2 regions of the Exiguobacterium sp. SH0S2 genome follow, and region 2 is predicted to be linked to the other one. Evidence: riboswitches for the same ligand, from Rfam matches in the RefSeq annotation. Region 2 holds a riboswitch; the other holds the start of a gene.
The links. A riboswitch is a leader RNA that binds a small molecule or an ion and turns the genes downstream of it on or off. The one in region 2 is predicted to bind thiamine pyrophosphate.
Positions count from the first base shown of each region.

Region 1: another riboswitch for thiamine pyrophosphate. It lies ahead of EVJ21_RS00445 (YkoF family thiamine/hydroxymethylpyrimidine-binding protein); the one in region 2 lies ahead of tenA (thiaminase II).

Region 1 covers NZ_SJVB01000001.1:80,351-88,050, reverse strand. The annotation lists gene EVJ21_RS00455 (ABC transporter ATP-binding protein) at 1-1,069, opposite strand, end outside; gene EVJ21_RS00450 (ECF transporter S component) at 1,062-1,637, opposite strand; gene EVJ21_RS00445 (YkoF family thiamine/hydroxymethylpyrimidine-binding protein) at 1,630-2,223, opposite strand; TPP riboswitch at 2,303-2,403, opposite strand; gene EVJ21_RS00440 (GTP-binding protein) at 2,469-3,662, opposite strand; gene EVJ21_RS00430 (hypothetical protein) at 3,998-4,264, opposite strand; gene EVJ21_RS00425 (SMP-30/gluconolactonase/LRE family protein) at 4,277-5,158, opposite strand; gene rlmN (dual-specificity RNA methyltransferase RlmN) at 5,322-6,383, opposite strand; gene EVJ21_RS00415 (amidase family protein) at 6,453-7,700, opposite strand, start outside.
Region 2 covers NZ_SJVB01000002.1:692,253-699,952, forward strand. The annotation lists gene thiD (bifunctional hydroxymethylpyrimidine kinase/phosphomethylpyrimidine kinase) at 1-521, opposite strand, end outside; gene thiM (hydroxyethylthiazole kinase) at 518-1,309, opposite strand; gene tenA (thiaminase II) at 1,306-1,980, opposite strand; TPP riboswitch at 2,062-2,166, opposite strand; gene pelG (exopolysaccharide Pel transporter PelG) at 2,228-3,676, opposite strand; gene pelF (GT4 family glycosyltransferase PelF) at 3,657-5,075, opposite strand; gene EVJ21_RS08230 (DUF2194 domain-containing protein) at 5,072-6,919, opposite strand; gene EVJ21_RS08235 (tetratricopeptide repeat protein) at 6,901-7,700, opposite strand, start outside.

The sequences.
Region 1 (7,700 bases), on a different contig from region 2:
ACAGAAGCATCACCCCGATGGCGAGTCTCCGTTTTTGACCGTGACTGAGTGAGAGTGGATGGGCGTCACGCAGACGTTCAAGCCCGAGGCGTGCCAACATGTCCTCGATTGAACGGTTATGTCCATATGCTAGTTCCCGCGACACGTCACTCGTCACAAACAAATGCGCCGGGGATTGCGGGACGAGCCCGACTTCACGGTGATGCCGCGCCAGGCTTTTTAGCCACGTCGATTTGCCGCTGCCGTTCCGACCGAGGATGGCGATCACATCCCCGGGGGCCACTGCGATTTTGCTCGCTGCAAGTTGAAACTTTTTGTAATTCACTTTCGGTATCTGAAATAATGTGTTTGTGCCCCGTGTCGTTTCAATCGGCGTAAATGTATAATCCGGTTGAACGACGAACGATCCATCGCCTGCGATCCTTCCGTTCACGAGTTCCAGGTGCCGGTCAAAGAAGTCGCCCCACATGTACGGACGATGCTCGATGACGACGATATTGACGTTCCGTGCGGACTTGTCGAGCCAGCGAACGAACCGACGTGCCGTCGCCGGGTCGAGGTGTGAGAGCGGCTCGTCGAGTAAGAGCCATTCCGGACATCCGATCAAGGCACAGGCGACGGCGATTTGCTGCTTCTCGCCCCCTGATAAATCATGGATGGTGCGGTGGCGATAATCGGACAAATGTAACTCGTGCAAAATCGCTGAGACACGGTCCATCATCTCGCTTCGGGCGACCGAAAAGTTTTCGAGCGTGAAAATCAGCTCTTCCTCTACCGTCTGCATGACGAACTGGCTGTCCGGGTCTTGAAACACCGTCCCGACGCGGCGATTCACCTCGCCAGGCCGATACGTGGCATAGGACCGACCGAATAGATGCAATCGCCCCGTCACAATCCCATCACAGTTGTCCGGGTAGAGCCGATTGAACAAGGCGAACAAAGTCGACTTCCCCGACCCGCTCGCCCCGGTGATGAGCGTCCTGCCGTCCTTAAGACGAAGTGTGATATCTGTCAATACGTCGCGTTCTTCTCCCGGGAAACGAAACGCCAGACGCTCGGTCTCAACCATGTGCCTTCCTCTGCCGGGTGACGGCATACCCTTCTAGCGCACCCGTTCGAAGCAACAAGTCGCTCAAAATCTTCCCGCCGATCCCTGCGATGAGCATCCCGCTCGTCGCCCGTAGTGCGAACATCAAAGCCACGTACGTCGGACTGAGCGCGCTGAGACCTCCCATGACGTACGTATATGCGAAACTCGTCACTGCCGCACCGAATCCGGCGAGCATGAGCACCCACAAGTCATACCGCTTATACCCGGTTAGTGCGAACGCCGCTTCGGCGCCGAGTCCTTGAATGATGCCGACGAGGATGATGCGCGGACCGATCGCATTGCCGATCATCATCTCGATCGACGCTGCGAGCACTTCCGACAAAAAGGCGGCGCCTGGCTTTCGAATGATGTAGGCGGTAATAATCGAGACGATGAACCAAATCCCAAAAATCCATTCATATGCGATCGGCCCGATCAAGCCGGCCCACAAGTTCCCCACATGGACGAACGCCAAATAGACGACGGCAAAGACGACCGATAAAATCGACAACAAGACGATTTCTTTCAACTTCCATGAGTTAAGCATCGATGCGTCCCTCGTGTGACGGACTGTTCACACTGAACGTGACCGACATGACGACGTGGCTCGACTTCTCGCGAACACGGTTGAACGTCGCCTCATAAAACGCGAACACCGGCTCGATGTCTCCGTGAATTCCTGAGGCATAATGCATCGCGTCATTGAACACACCCCGTTCTTTCGCGAAATCGATCTCTTCATAGATGATGTCCATGTAATCATCATCACCGAGCGGGTAGAGCGCGAACTGTGAAGAGACGTATTGCGCACCTACCCGCCCGTTCACAGGTTCACTCGATACGTCGAGCAGATTGTCCCCGGCTGTGTCACCCGGACAGCCAACCGAGAACGTTCCACTCATCGAGACGTGGGTCCCTGTCTTCGTTGCGTGTGACAAGACTGCTTTCGCGACGTCAAACACGTGCTCGGCCCGACCGCGAATCACGGTCGACACATCGTCCGTGTGCCTCCAGACGTTGCTTAAATCAGTTTCTTTGAGTGCTCCTTTGATGACCGGTATGAACTCTGACGTCATCGGGCTTAGCGTAAAGCGGAACCCGACGATCGGGCTCGTTCCACATTGTTGATTCATGATGATTCCCCCTTTATTTGGTTACACAAAAAAGCCGCATCCATGAGAATGCGGCCACTTATCCAATCATCAATCCATCAGAAAAAGTGCCACACTTCCTCACGCCAGTATTACCTGGATCGAGTTATAAGGGATTGGAGCCATGCTCACATCTCAGCCGAAGCACCCCTAGTGTAGTCCAATGTATGCGGTTGTTCATGCAAGCAAAAGTATAGCCGTTCGATTCTGAATTGTAAACGTTTAAATCATGAAAACGTCGCGATTCCGTTTCCTGGAAGCGTATCCCGTAACGTTGTCCAGTCTGACGCCATCTCTTCGTCTGACAGTAGACAGGCGTCAAGTTCAAGCTCGACGCGCACTCGGTCCATTCGGTGACCGATCAAGACGAGCTCCGTCTGGCGGTCGCCGTACGGTTCGATGTAATCGGCCTCAAGCTCTGGTTCGGCGGCAAACATCTGCTTTCGTTCCGCGTCAGGAAGCGTCGCGAGCCAACGGCCGGCATGTTCGAGCGTCGACGCGTACCCCGCTTGGGAGAACAGGCAAGCGATGTCGTTCCGTGAGGCGATCCATAAAAAACCTTTCGCCCGGACGACTTCTTCCGGGAACTGTTCGATCCACGCATGTAAACGCTCCGGGTGGAACGGACGGCGGCGGCGATAGACGAACGAACTGATGCCGTACTCTTCGGTTTCAGGGGTATGGTCGTCTGTCTCGAGCTCTTGGATCCATCCGGCGGCGTGCATCGCCTGGTCGAAGTCGAACAAGTTCACGTCTAACAAGTCGGACAACAACACGTTCCCGTATGTGCTTGTCAAAAGTCGCGCCGCCGGGTTTAACGCGCGTAACAGACTTTCGATCTCGTGCAGTTCCGGTTCCGTGACCCGGTCTGCCTTGTTAAGGACGATGATGTCGGCAAATTCGACTTGATCGACGAGCAAGTCGACGACTTCCCGGACATCACCCGTGTCGACAGCCTGTTTCCGTTCATGCAGCGATTCGCCCGAGTTGAAGTCTTTTAAAAATCGATACGCATCGACGACCGTCACCATCGCGTCAACATACACACGGCTCGTCAAGTCGATACCCAAGGCGTCATCCGCATATGTAAACGTCTGCGCGACCGGGATCGGTTCCGAGATACCTGACGACTCGATGATGATGCCGTCGAGCTGTCGGTCGTTCGCAATCTCGCTGACCGCCTCGAGTAAATCTTCTCGCAACGTGCAGCAGATGCAGCCGTTAGACAGCTCCACCAACTTCTCGTCCGTCCGTGAAAAACCTGCCCCGTCAATCAATCGCTCATCGATGTTCAGCTCGCTCATATCGTTGACGATGACGGCATATTTTTTACCATCCCGATTGTTCAACATATGATTGAGCAACGTCGTCTTGCCACTTCCTAAATATCCGGACAAGACTGTGATCGGAATTCGTTTCATGATGTATACCACCTTTAAATCGTAATCATTACTTTTTAGATAATGAACGAGATCACGTCCGTTGTCAACAAAAAAACACGCTCAAAAGGAGCGTGTTTTCTTGTTGACTAACATGATTGTTATCGCTCGTCCTTCCAGCGCCCACGCTTTCCGCAGGCAATCCCGGAGCCGCATCGCGACTCACGTCGCTGCTGGGTCTCCGTTGGTTTGCTTTCCTGCAGGAGTCGGGGCGCCATCGAACGAGCAACGCAAACGGTCGCCATCTAGCGGCCATTTGTCTTTTTCTGAGGCCCCGACGGCCGAAGAAAAAGCTCTGGATATGTTCTTCGTACCAGTTATTCTTCTAACGCTTTCCGTTCCGCCTCGGAGCGAGGATACGTGTTCGCCTGCCACTCGGCCCGGTAAATCGAATCGAGTTGCGTCAATCCGACCTCGTCATCATCCTTATCGGCATCCACACTCGGCGTCTCGTCCCACTTTGGTTCAAGATACGTATGGTCTTCTTTCCGGGCCCGGTCGTCCAATAACTTTTGAATCCCGACCCGAGCCACCGCCGCTAGTGCCAATCCGATTCCCGCTCGCACGAGCAATCGCTTCACCATAGCCGTCCCTCCTTAACGTCCAAACCGATAAAGTGGCATCCCTTTCACGTCCGTATCGATCTTGAAGACCGAACCCGCATCCGGATGAGCGGCGAGCGCCTCGTCGTCCATGCCTTCCCGTGCCGTCGTGATCGCCAATTGTTTTAAGTCATCCCCGATAAAACTACACGACGTGACGTTCGGCGCCGGGACGATGACTTCAAGCACTTTTTCACCCGTCTCCGGATTCCACCGCGTGACGCGCCCGCCTGCAAAGTGGGCAATCCATAAAAAGCCGTCTTCATCCGACGTCATGCCGTCCGGGAACCCGTCCTCATTCTTGAAATCAATGACGACCTCACCTTCCCCGAGCGTGCCCGTTTTCAAATCGAACGGGAACTTGCGAACCGTCTCGGTCGGCGTATCGATATGGTAAAACGACGTATGGTCAGGTGACCACGTCAACCCGTTCGATAACGTCAATCCGCTCAACATGACCTCGGTCGTGCCGTCGCGGTTCAAGCGGAACAACGTCGCCTGCTCAGACTCGTCTTTTAAGTGGAGCGTCCCGGCGAAGACACGACCGTACGGGTCGGCTTTCCCATCGTTGAAGCGAAGGACACCTTCCGGGTCATCAAGTTCGACGAGTTTATCGAGTTGTTTCGACGTTTCATCCCACTCATAGATACCATCCTTCAATCCGACGATCACGCCGTCGGTCACTTTAGGGACGACAAACCCGACCTGCTGTCCCATATCAAACGAAGATAATTCATCTTCTTTCTCATCGTACCACCAGAGCGCGTGCCCTTCGATATCGACCCAGTAGAACCGCTTCAGTTCAGCGTCCCAGCAAGGCCCTTCCCCGAGCGTGTTTCTGACTCGAATCCATAACGTAGCGTTTACTGTCTCCATTGAATTGCCTCCACTCTCTGCTTTGATATCAAAAGACTATTCCCTGAGGGGGTAAGGACTATTCATCATTCACAAAAATGTTTAAAGATATTTCTCATCTGACGCATTATACGCCCGGGCACGATAAAAACGCTCCGAATCGGTTTCGATTCGGAGCGTTCGTTTATTTGGCGCCTTCGACGTTCATTTGTTTACTGCGTAATTGGCCGCACGCCGCATCGATATCGGTCCCGTGCTCGAGACGCACGCCCGTATTGATGCCCCGTTTTTTCAAAACGTCGTAAAACGCCATGATGTCCTCGGTCGTACTCCGTTCGTACTGGATGTGCTCGTTGACCGGGTTGTATGGGATCAAGTTGACGTAAGACTTGTCTTTGATGTCATCGATCAACGCCGCGAGTTCTTCGGCATGTTCCGGCAAATCGTTCACTTTCGAGAGCAAGATGTACTCGAACGTGATCCGTTTATTCGTCTTCTCAACGTAGTAGCGGATTGCCGGCATCAGTTTATCGAGCGGGAACGCCCGGTTGATCTTCATGATTCTCGTCCGCAGCGCATCGTTCGGCGCGTGCAGAGAGAGGGCCAAGTTGATGCGCAGGTCAAGGTCAGCGAACTTGTAGATCTTGTCGGCGAGCCCACTCGTCGAGACGTTGATTTTACGAGGAGCGATCGCGAGACCGCGCTCGTCTTTGACGACACGGAGGAAGTCGACCAAGTTATCAAAGTTATCGAACGGCTCCCCGATTCCCATGACGACGATGTGGCTGACGCGGTCATCTTCACCGACCTCGTCTAAATAGTGTTGAACGGTCATGATCTGTTCGACGACCTCGCCCGCCGTCAAGTCGCGTGTTTTTTTCAAGAGGCCGCTCGCACAGAAACTACAGCCGATGTTGCACCCGACTTGTGTCGTCACACAGACGGAACGTCCATACTTATGGCGCATGAGCACCGTTTCGATATAATGCCCGTCGTGCAGTTTAAGTAAGAATTTGACCGTGCCGTCACCCGCTTCTTGTTTGACGAACAGTTCTTGTGTCGTCAGCGCATAGTTCGCCTCAAGCTGTTCGCGCACTTCGGGACGAACCGCGATTTCGTCGAGCCGTCTGACACGGTCGATGTAAAGCGAGTCCCATATTTGTCTGGCGTGGTAGGCACTGTATCCCCAAGATACGCAAGCGTCCGACAGCTGATCAAATGTCAGCCCATATATAGATGATTTCATTGTAATCTGTCCTTTCTTCAATCCGCATACGTACCATTGTAGCGGACGTGAGCGACAGGTGCAACGTTCTTACATAGGCGGGATCGGACGCGTCACGTGGCGTTCGAACGCGTAGGCGATACGGATGAGGTCTCGTTCCGCATAGCTCGTACCCGTGAATGACAGCCCGAACGGTGCCCCGCTCTGTTTGAGCTTGTATGGGATCGTGACCGTCGGGTGCCCTGCCTTCGCCGCCATATCGTAATTCAAGTCGTGTGGCAACGCCAGGGCGTGAAGCGTTTGTTCCATCAATAAACGATCGAGGCCGTCCGTTTTCGCGTGCCTTACGTCGGCTAAGCGTCGCTCGAGGTAGCTCGACTCGGTCAAACGCCCTGATAACTGATTCGCTTTCTCGAACGTAACTTGTCCGTGCGGGATCGTTTCCGGGTGAAGCTTGTTCCAGTCCATCAAGTCCTTGAGCGTTTCATACGGGAGCGCTGTCGTCGCCAAATACGCCTCGATCCCGAGCTTGAACTCATGGTAGAGGACGTCGCCTTGGTCAAGTCCGTCGTTTGACGGCAGGTCGACTTCGACGAGCTCGACCCCGCTCGCTTTGAGTAACGCCAGCGCCGCTTGATAGAGCGTCTGTTCTTCATCCGACAGTTCAGCCTTCACGAAACCGACGCGCATGCCGACGGCTTGACGTTCGTCGAGACACGTCCGGTACGGTGGACCGGCCGGTAGATGTGTCGTCGCCGGGTCCGAGTCGTCTTCCCCGCACATCGCTTCTAGTGCGAGCACCGCGTCGCGGAGCGTCCGCGCCATCGGACCGGCCGTATCTTGCGACCGCGAAATCGGGATGATCCCACTCCGGCTGATGAGCCCGACCGTCGGTTTGATGCCGACGATGCCGTTATGGACGCTCGGGTGGATGATCGACCCGCTCGTCTCGCTGCCGACAGCGAGCATCGTCAAGTTCGCAGCGACCGCTGACGCCGAACCAGAACTCGAACCGCCGACGTCGAGATTGTCACCATACGGATTGAGCGTCTGGCCACCGACCCCGCTCCATCCGTTCGGCATGTCCTCCGTCAAAAAATTGGCCCATTCCGATAAATTGGCTTTGCCGAGAATGACCGCCCCGTGCTCACGGAGGCGACGGACGAGTTCAGCGTCACGACCGGCAAAGTGATGCTCGAGCGCCACGGCGCCGGCAGTAGTCCTCATGAGTCCCGCCGTCTCGATGTTGTCCTTGAGTAAAACGGGAATACCGAGGAGTGGCAGCCGGTCTCCGCGTCGGTAGGCACGGTCAGCCGCCTCAGCCTCGAACAACGCGTC
Region 2 (7,700 bases):
TTCAACATGACGACGTTTGCCCCGTAAGACAACAAGCGCTCAGCTGCTTTCATACGATCAGTGAACGTACAAATCGTCAAGCCGGTCAACACTTCAGCTTCAGGGATATTTGGCGTGACGACCGTCGCCATCGGTAACAGCCTCGTCCGTAGCGCGGTGACGGCGTCCCGTTTAAGCAAGGTCGCACCGCCTTTAGCGATCATGACCGGATCGACGACGACATTTTGAAATCGATGCTGCTCGATTGCGTCCGCCACGACGTCAATCAACTCACGATTGAACAGCATCCCGGTCTTGCACGCCGAGATGATAAAGTCTGATCCGACTGCATCGAGCTGGCGTGCGACGAGGTCGGCGGAGACGGCTTCGACACCGTGCACGCCACGCGTGTTTTGAGCCGTCACCGCGGTCACGACACTCGTGCCAAATACGCCTAATTCTTGAAACGTTTTCAAATCGGCTTGGATTCCGGCTCCCCCGCCAGAGTCCGAACCGGCGATGGTCAAGACTTGAGGCCTCATCGCGCGAACACCTCGATTCGGTCGCTCGGCAGGTCAGTTGACGTCATGGTAGCGAGTGCGTTGAGAAAGTGGATTGGGAAATCCCCCGGACCCGTCGCTGCTTCACTCGCCAACTCGCCGCATCGTGCATATCCGGTGAGCGCGGTCGAGGTTGCCGTCATCACGTCCGGTTCAACAGCAAGGAACGCACCGACGACCGCACTGAGTAGACAGCCGGTGCCTGTCGTCTCTGTCATGAGCAGATGCCCGCCCAAAATTTCTAGCGTGACCGTCCCGTCACTCACGAAATCTGTCGCCCCGGTAATCGCGACAACACAGCTATATCGGTTCGCTGCTCGTTCGGCGAGTTGTTGCGGATGATGTGTGCCGCTTCCGGCGTCGACCCCTTTCGTCGTCCAACCGGCATCGACAAGCGTGGCGACTTCCCCGGCGTTCCCACGGATGACCGTGACGCGGACGTCTCGCAAAATCCGTTCGACGACGTCGCGGCGGAACGGTGTCGCCCCGACACCGACCGGGTCTAGGACGACAGGGCGGCCCGACTGATTCGCGGCTTGTCCGGCGCGGATCATCGTCGCCTCGGTCATTGCGTCAAGCGTCCCGATGTTCAAGACGAGGGCATCGCTCACGGTCGCCATGTCTGCCACTTCTTCGATCGCATCAGCCATGACCGGGGACGCCCCGATGGCGAGCAACCCGTTGGCCGAGAAGTTGGCGACGACGGTGTTCGTAATGTTATGGACGAGCGGTCGCTTCAACCGGACGGCTTCCCATAGATCCGGCCTCATTGTCCCACCTCAAGCGGCAGTTCCCACGATTCGAGTGTCCAGGCCATCTCCCAAAACGCGAGCTCATAGTAGCAACTTTTCAAAAACAGTTGCTGATAGCGAATCCGTTCTGACTCCGTCGCTTGTCCCGCCAATTCGTCAAGTCGCTCGATCTGCTCTTCGACGAGTTCACGGAACCATTCCGAACCGTACGTCGCAATCCAAACAGAATAGATCGGATGGTCTGGCTCTGCGTCCTTCAAGCGCTCCCCGATCTCGTAATACACCCAGTAGCATGGAAGAATCGCCGCGAGCACGTCTCCGAGCGTCGGGCCGGCTTGTTGCATATGGAGCGTGTATGCATAAGCCGTCGGAGCTGGTTCGAACGTCGCCCACTCCATGTCACTCACCTCGAGCATCGTAAAAAATTCCCGATGCAACTCGTGCTCCGCCTCGATCGTGTGGAGGGCGTGCGTCAAAAATCGGCTCGCCAGCTCCATCGTCGGGGCAAGTGTAGCGCCCTTCGCCTGTACTTTCGAAAATTGATTCAAGTAGTACGAGTCTTGCATCACGTAATGCCGAAACTTCGCCTCGTCGAGCGTCCCGTCTCCGAGCGCGCGGACGAACGGATGGTGGAAACTCGCCTCAAACAAGGCGTTGGCCTCTTGGCGGATGTGTGCGGTAAATGTCATCGTATTCTCCTCCTTTGTATGAAAAAAGACGCCGCCTCCCATAACGGAAGCGGCGTCGGCCATACACAAAGAGTGTGAGAAAGGACGTTTCGCCCACTTCCCTCCGCTAGCGTGAACTAGATCAGGTTCAAAGGGTCTGGACCTTGTCCATCTCAGCCGCGTCAAGCGACTCCCCTAGTGGCAAACATTATGAAATTCGGTCATCTTCGACCACATCATATCAATCTTTTTGAAAAATGCAAACCCTTTAACGCGAGAAGCGACGGTTGAGCGCGGTCCCAAAATGCGAGAACCGTTCCGTCCCGAGCTTACGACGGTTCGAGGCCGCGAACACGTAATAATCGACCTTCCCCATAAAATAAATCAAGCGCAGTCCTGCGATAAAGAACGTGATGGTCGTGCTGATCGCAAAGCCGACCCCATACCAATCGATCCCGCGCGATAGTAACGACAACGTGAACAAGGCGTTCAATGTGAAGAACGATAGGTTGACGAACAACGCACCACGCCGGTCCTCAAAATAAAGCAAGAGCAGCGTCAGTACGAGAATCATCGCGTTCGCGAACGCGGCGAGCGTCGTCATCCGGAAAATTTGACCGACTTCTTCCGGGACACCAATCCAACCGACGAACACACCCGCCATCAGGATCGCGAACAAGGTGACAACACCTTGACTTCGCCCAAGTCGGATCAATTCATTTTTCAACACCGTCGTCATCGTCTGCTTCGCCTTCTCAATTTGGTGTAACGCCCCGCCATAATTGATCAAGCCGTAAAACGTTCGGTAGCGCTCGTAAAACCTTGTCTCGACAGCGACGACGAACAAGAGCTGGGTCGGGATGATCGTCAAGTACGACCAGAACACAGCCGTGTCATAATACGGATTGAACACGAACGAATCGGCAATCACCATGCGACCTTCACCAAACCAAATGATGAAGTTGGTCACCCAGATCCCAAGCACGTATAACACACCAATCGCGAACAAGTCCGGATACTTATCAAAGTACCGGAAGTATGAAAACTCTCGCGTCGCATACCTGAGCGGAAACGTCCGAAGCATCGCGAAGAATAGCCCGAACAGCGTCACGACCATCCCAACGGTAAAGCCAAACAGAAGCTCGAGGCTCGATGGGTTGACCATGAGACGACTGATCAAATAGACGCTCGCGACTGAAATAACCCCGCCTAGCAAGAAGCTGTAAGCGACCGCTTGATAAAATTTGGCGGCGCTCAAGAACAAGAACATGACCCAGATGACGTTGATGGTCATGAATAAGACGAACAGGACGAGCTTATAGGCGAAACTGAGCGGTGAAATCAGCCAAAACACGCTATACATGACGACGGCAGCGAGAATCGTCACTTTTAACATGCCGGTGAAGACAGGAAAGATCTCATGGGCTTTCTTTTCATAAAACAAATCGGCCACGTATCGCGTGACGACGAGCTGCTGAAAACTAAATAGAATTTGCGAGAAAATGAACGCGTAAGACACGGATAGCATAAACAGTGTCCGTTCCTCGAGCGACAACATCGGCATCTGAAACGCCAACCATTGAATCGTACCGACAACGAGGATGACGATCAGCCAAGGGCCCGATGTGACGAGACCGGAAAACGTGTACGCCTTCAGTCTTGAAGAGTAATAGTCTTCTTGAAACAGCTTTTGTAACTTAAACCCGATGCCCGCCATACTGTTCCCTCCTCGCTTCATAGATGGCTTTATAGCGGTCGACGAACTGTTGCAATCGATAATACTGACGGACACGCTCGCGGCCGTTTTTACCGAAGCGCATCCGTTCGCGCGGATAATCCATCATCCATTCGACTTTGTCAGCGATGGCTTCCGGATGGACCGGGGGAACGATGAAGCCGGCCGGACCGAACGGATCGTCAGCGCGTCCGTAAAGTAGTTCCGAACAAGCCCCGACATCGGTCGCCACCCAAGGGATGCCAGCCGCCATCCCTTCTAAAATGGCGAGCGGCTGCCCTTCCGATATGCTCGTCAACAACAACAAATCAAATTTCGGCAACCAGTCTTGTACGTTCACTTTCCCGACGAGTTCGACATAGTCGGTCAGCCCGCTCTGCTCAATCAGTAGACGACACTCTTCGGCGTACTCTTCGTCCTCATCAAGCGGACCCATGATCGTCAGTTTAAACAGCCGATGGCGCTCTTGAAGGATTTTTGCGGAATAAATCATCGTCTTCAAATCCTTGATCGGAACGAGGCGGACGATAGCCCCGATTTGGAACACATCATTCTCGGCTCGCTCAAGCGTAGCGTGGATATGACGGTCGTCAATCCCGTTGGCGATAATTTTCGTCTTCTCGCTAGGCGCCCCAATCCACTCTTGATATTCGCGATTCCGCTCAAACAGTGTGATAATCTCGTCGGCCGCGTTATACGCCTCGCGTGACAAGTGATGGAAAAATCGAACCCACCTCGGTTTGTAAGGGGACGGAATCCAATAAGACTGAAGGATTTCTTCCTCGCGTTCACGTGAGTAGATGCCGTGTTCGGTCAAAATGAACGGGATACCTTGCGTCTCTTTCATGTAAGATGCGACGACACCGGCGTAGCCTGTCGAGATGGAGTGGACGAGATCGACTTTTGGTAACGGTTGATGCAACACACGCAAGATCGGCATATACATACTCTGCCACATCCAAAAATAATCGATGAACGAGCCACCGTTCATTTCTTCTGCGTAAGCCGATTTTACGTTTCTCCAAAAGAACTCGCTTGAGAAGAAGGCTTGGCTTGATGGGACTTGTTTCCCGAGAATGCCAAGCGCTTGCCGGTTCGGGTTTTTCAACATGAGCCATTCCGAAATTTTCCGCTCGTCTTCGGCGTCGAGCTTCATTCGACCCTTCGCCTTTTTATCCATATCGCTTAAATAAAGGTGTGTGATTCCTGACACGTTTTGCGGCAACTCATATTTCATATCTTCTGGCCGCTTGACCGATGGCTGAATCGAGATGATTTCAAACTCGACTTCCGGCATCGCTTCAATCAGCGTCTGCGTCCAACTCGAGACACCTCCGCTCACATACGGGTAACTCCCTTCTAACACGAGCCCAATCTTCATTGCGGGTCCCCCTTGATGGCGATTTCAGCGTTCGCTGATGTCAATTGGACGAGATAGAGTGGACGGTCCGCCTCCATCTGCTCGACCGTGCCGAATGCGAATTTGCCTGTGTCCAATGATTGGCCCACTTTTAGACGGACGGTGAAGTGTGACGGATTGACGAGTCCGTCCCCAGTCAAATAAATGGTCTCGTCATCAAACGTGACGTTCAAGTCTGCCTCTTGATACGTGATCAGTTTTTCCGTCGCATAGTGTTGTGTGTAGGCCTCTAAATAGGGATAGCTGACGTTGACATCATCGACGATTTTTTTCAAACTGGCGAACATCGTATCCCAGTCGCGACCGAAAGCACGGTCTGGGTCGATGACGTCATCCGGGTGGATAAAGTGTGAAAACACCCCAAAGTTAGCGATCGCATCGACCATTTGGAAGATCGAACCTCTTTCTTCCCCGTAGTCACTCGTGATGCGCGGGAAATGATAGATTCCGGTATGTGTCGTATCAAATTCGAACTCTTGGACAAAATCACCATTTTCCGGGTCACCGGTATAGAGTGACGCAATCGTCCGCAGTTCAGGCAACGCTTCAGCAATCGCGTCGACACCGGTACGATTGAGTGCATTCGAAGGTGGGACGTATGATTTGAGTTGTTCTGCCGGGAAATAGTTAGCAAATACCGACTCTGCCTGCAGCAGCGAACGCTTCATCTCGTCCTTGTCTTTCCACGGAATATATCCGTACGTCGGATCGATCGGTTCATCGGCCGTGACAAGTGATTGGTGATTGTAGCCGTGCAACCCGATTTCACCACCCTGCGCCAATAATTTTCGACCGAAATAGAGCATCGGGAACTCGCCGCGTTTAATCAATTTATCATCTAGCAGTTCCATCTCTTCTTCGTACGTCCCGATCATCGCGCCCGTGTAAATGACGTCGTCATCTTGAGCCATGTCGACCATGTCTTTCCACCAATCTTCGGCAAAGAAGTCTTTGACCGATTTATCGAGTGGTGTCGCCGAGACATCTTTCATCTTGCCGTCCATGACTGGAGCCGGAAAGTCATCGATATACATGAGCTTAATCGCCGCTTGGGCACCCACGAACGCAGGCGGTAACGTTCCGAGCGTTTGGACGAACAGTCCGCGAATCATCTTTTGATCGGTGATCGTTGTATTCCAGTACAGAACGTTCCCATCACCGACCTCATATTCCCAAAGGACGGGAAACCCTTCCGCTGACAGCAAAACGTTCGCTTCGTCTGCAATTGCGAAGTCGACGACACTATGGACGAACAGATCGTCCGGTGGATTCAAGTCGACATAACCCGGGAAAATCGTTTCTTCGAAGTTCAGACCGTAAACGTCTGGAACGAATTCACCGATTTCTTCGATACCTGTCACTTCATTCCAAGCGGGGTCTTTGAAACGGTTGGCGAACACGACATTGCCTCCTTGTTCGACGAACCGTTTCGTCTCTTGCAATGGCCATGTCGCGGTTTGTTCTCCTGTAAATACGATGATGCTGTAGGGAGACGGCGTGATCGAACTGACCGCACCCGCATCAATTTCTCGAACGTCTAGTTTGGCGTAACGCAAACCATACAATAAATTATCTGCCGTATTGACCGCCAAATCACCTTCGTCTCGGACAAGGTAAACTTGAAGTTGTTGCTCTCCTGTTTTAGCGGAAGCATCACCTTGCAATTGGTCGATGTTCATTCGTTGCTCAGCAACGTTCGGTAACAATGTATGCAAGGAATGGATCCTCAAGTATTGGATTGCGCCGACGACGACGAGAAATAACACGATGAAGAGCGAGAATGAGATTACAGTTCGTTTTTCCATGATGTCGAATCACTCCATTCTTCAAACAACAGTCGGTGCTCATACGGCACATCGTCTAACGAAAATTGTGTTTGCATCATAAACATGACAGCCTTCACCTCGGTCCACCGCTCCCGTTCATAGTAAAAATCGATGAGCATGAGATGGGCCTCGATGCGTTCCGGGAAATGGTGAACGTACTCCTTCAATATTTCAAGCTGATCTCTAGGACGTTTTAACGTGATGTAGACTTCGTTTAAATCCTCATAAATCCATGGCGACGGCGGATACAGCGTCTTCGCTGTCAAAATCTCTTTTAACCAGGCCTCACGTCTGTCTTTCAACATGACTTCCGTGATCAGTTCACTGTGAATCATCCGTTTGTAAATTGTCGCTAGTCGGTGAATCGTTTCCGGGTTTCCTAAATCGTATTCATACTTCGCCAATTTTAATTCCTGCTCGTACTGATCGATGAGAATATTCATCGTCGCGGCCGCATAATGGACCGTTTCACTGTCCGTGCTATTAAGCCCCATCTGCAAGTATTTCCCTTGGTTATTGATGGACTGGTTGACGTGCGTCAAAATCGAGTGCTTGCGAATCGCCGGATCTTTTGAATTGATGGCATCGGCTAACGGCAGCAGGCTAGAGCTCGTTTTCGCATCGTGCCGAATCTGCTCATAATTGACGACCCGAAAATCAATATACTCATCGTAATCTTCAATCAGTCCGCTCCGATCGAAGCGTTCTGCGAAGCGATAAATTGCATATACTGCGACTTCCGCGACAAAAGGTAAAAATA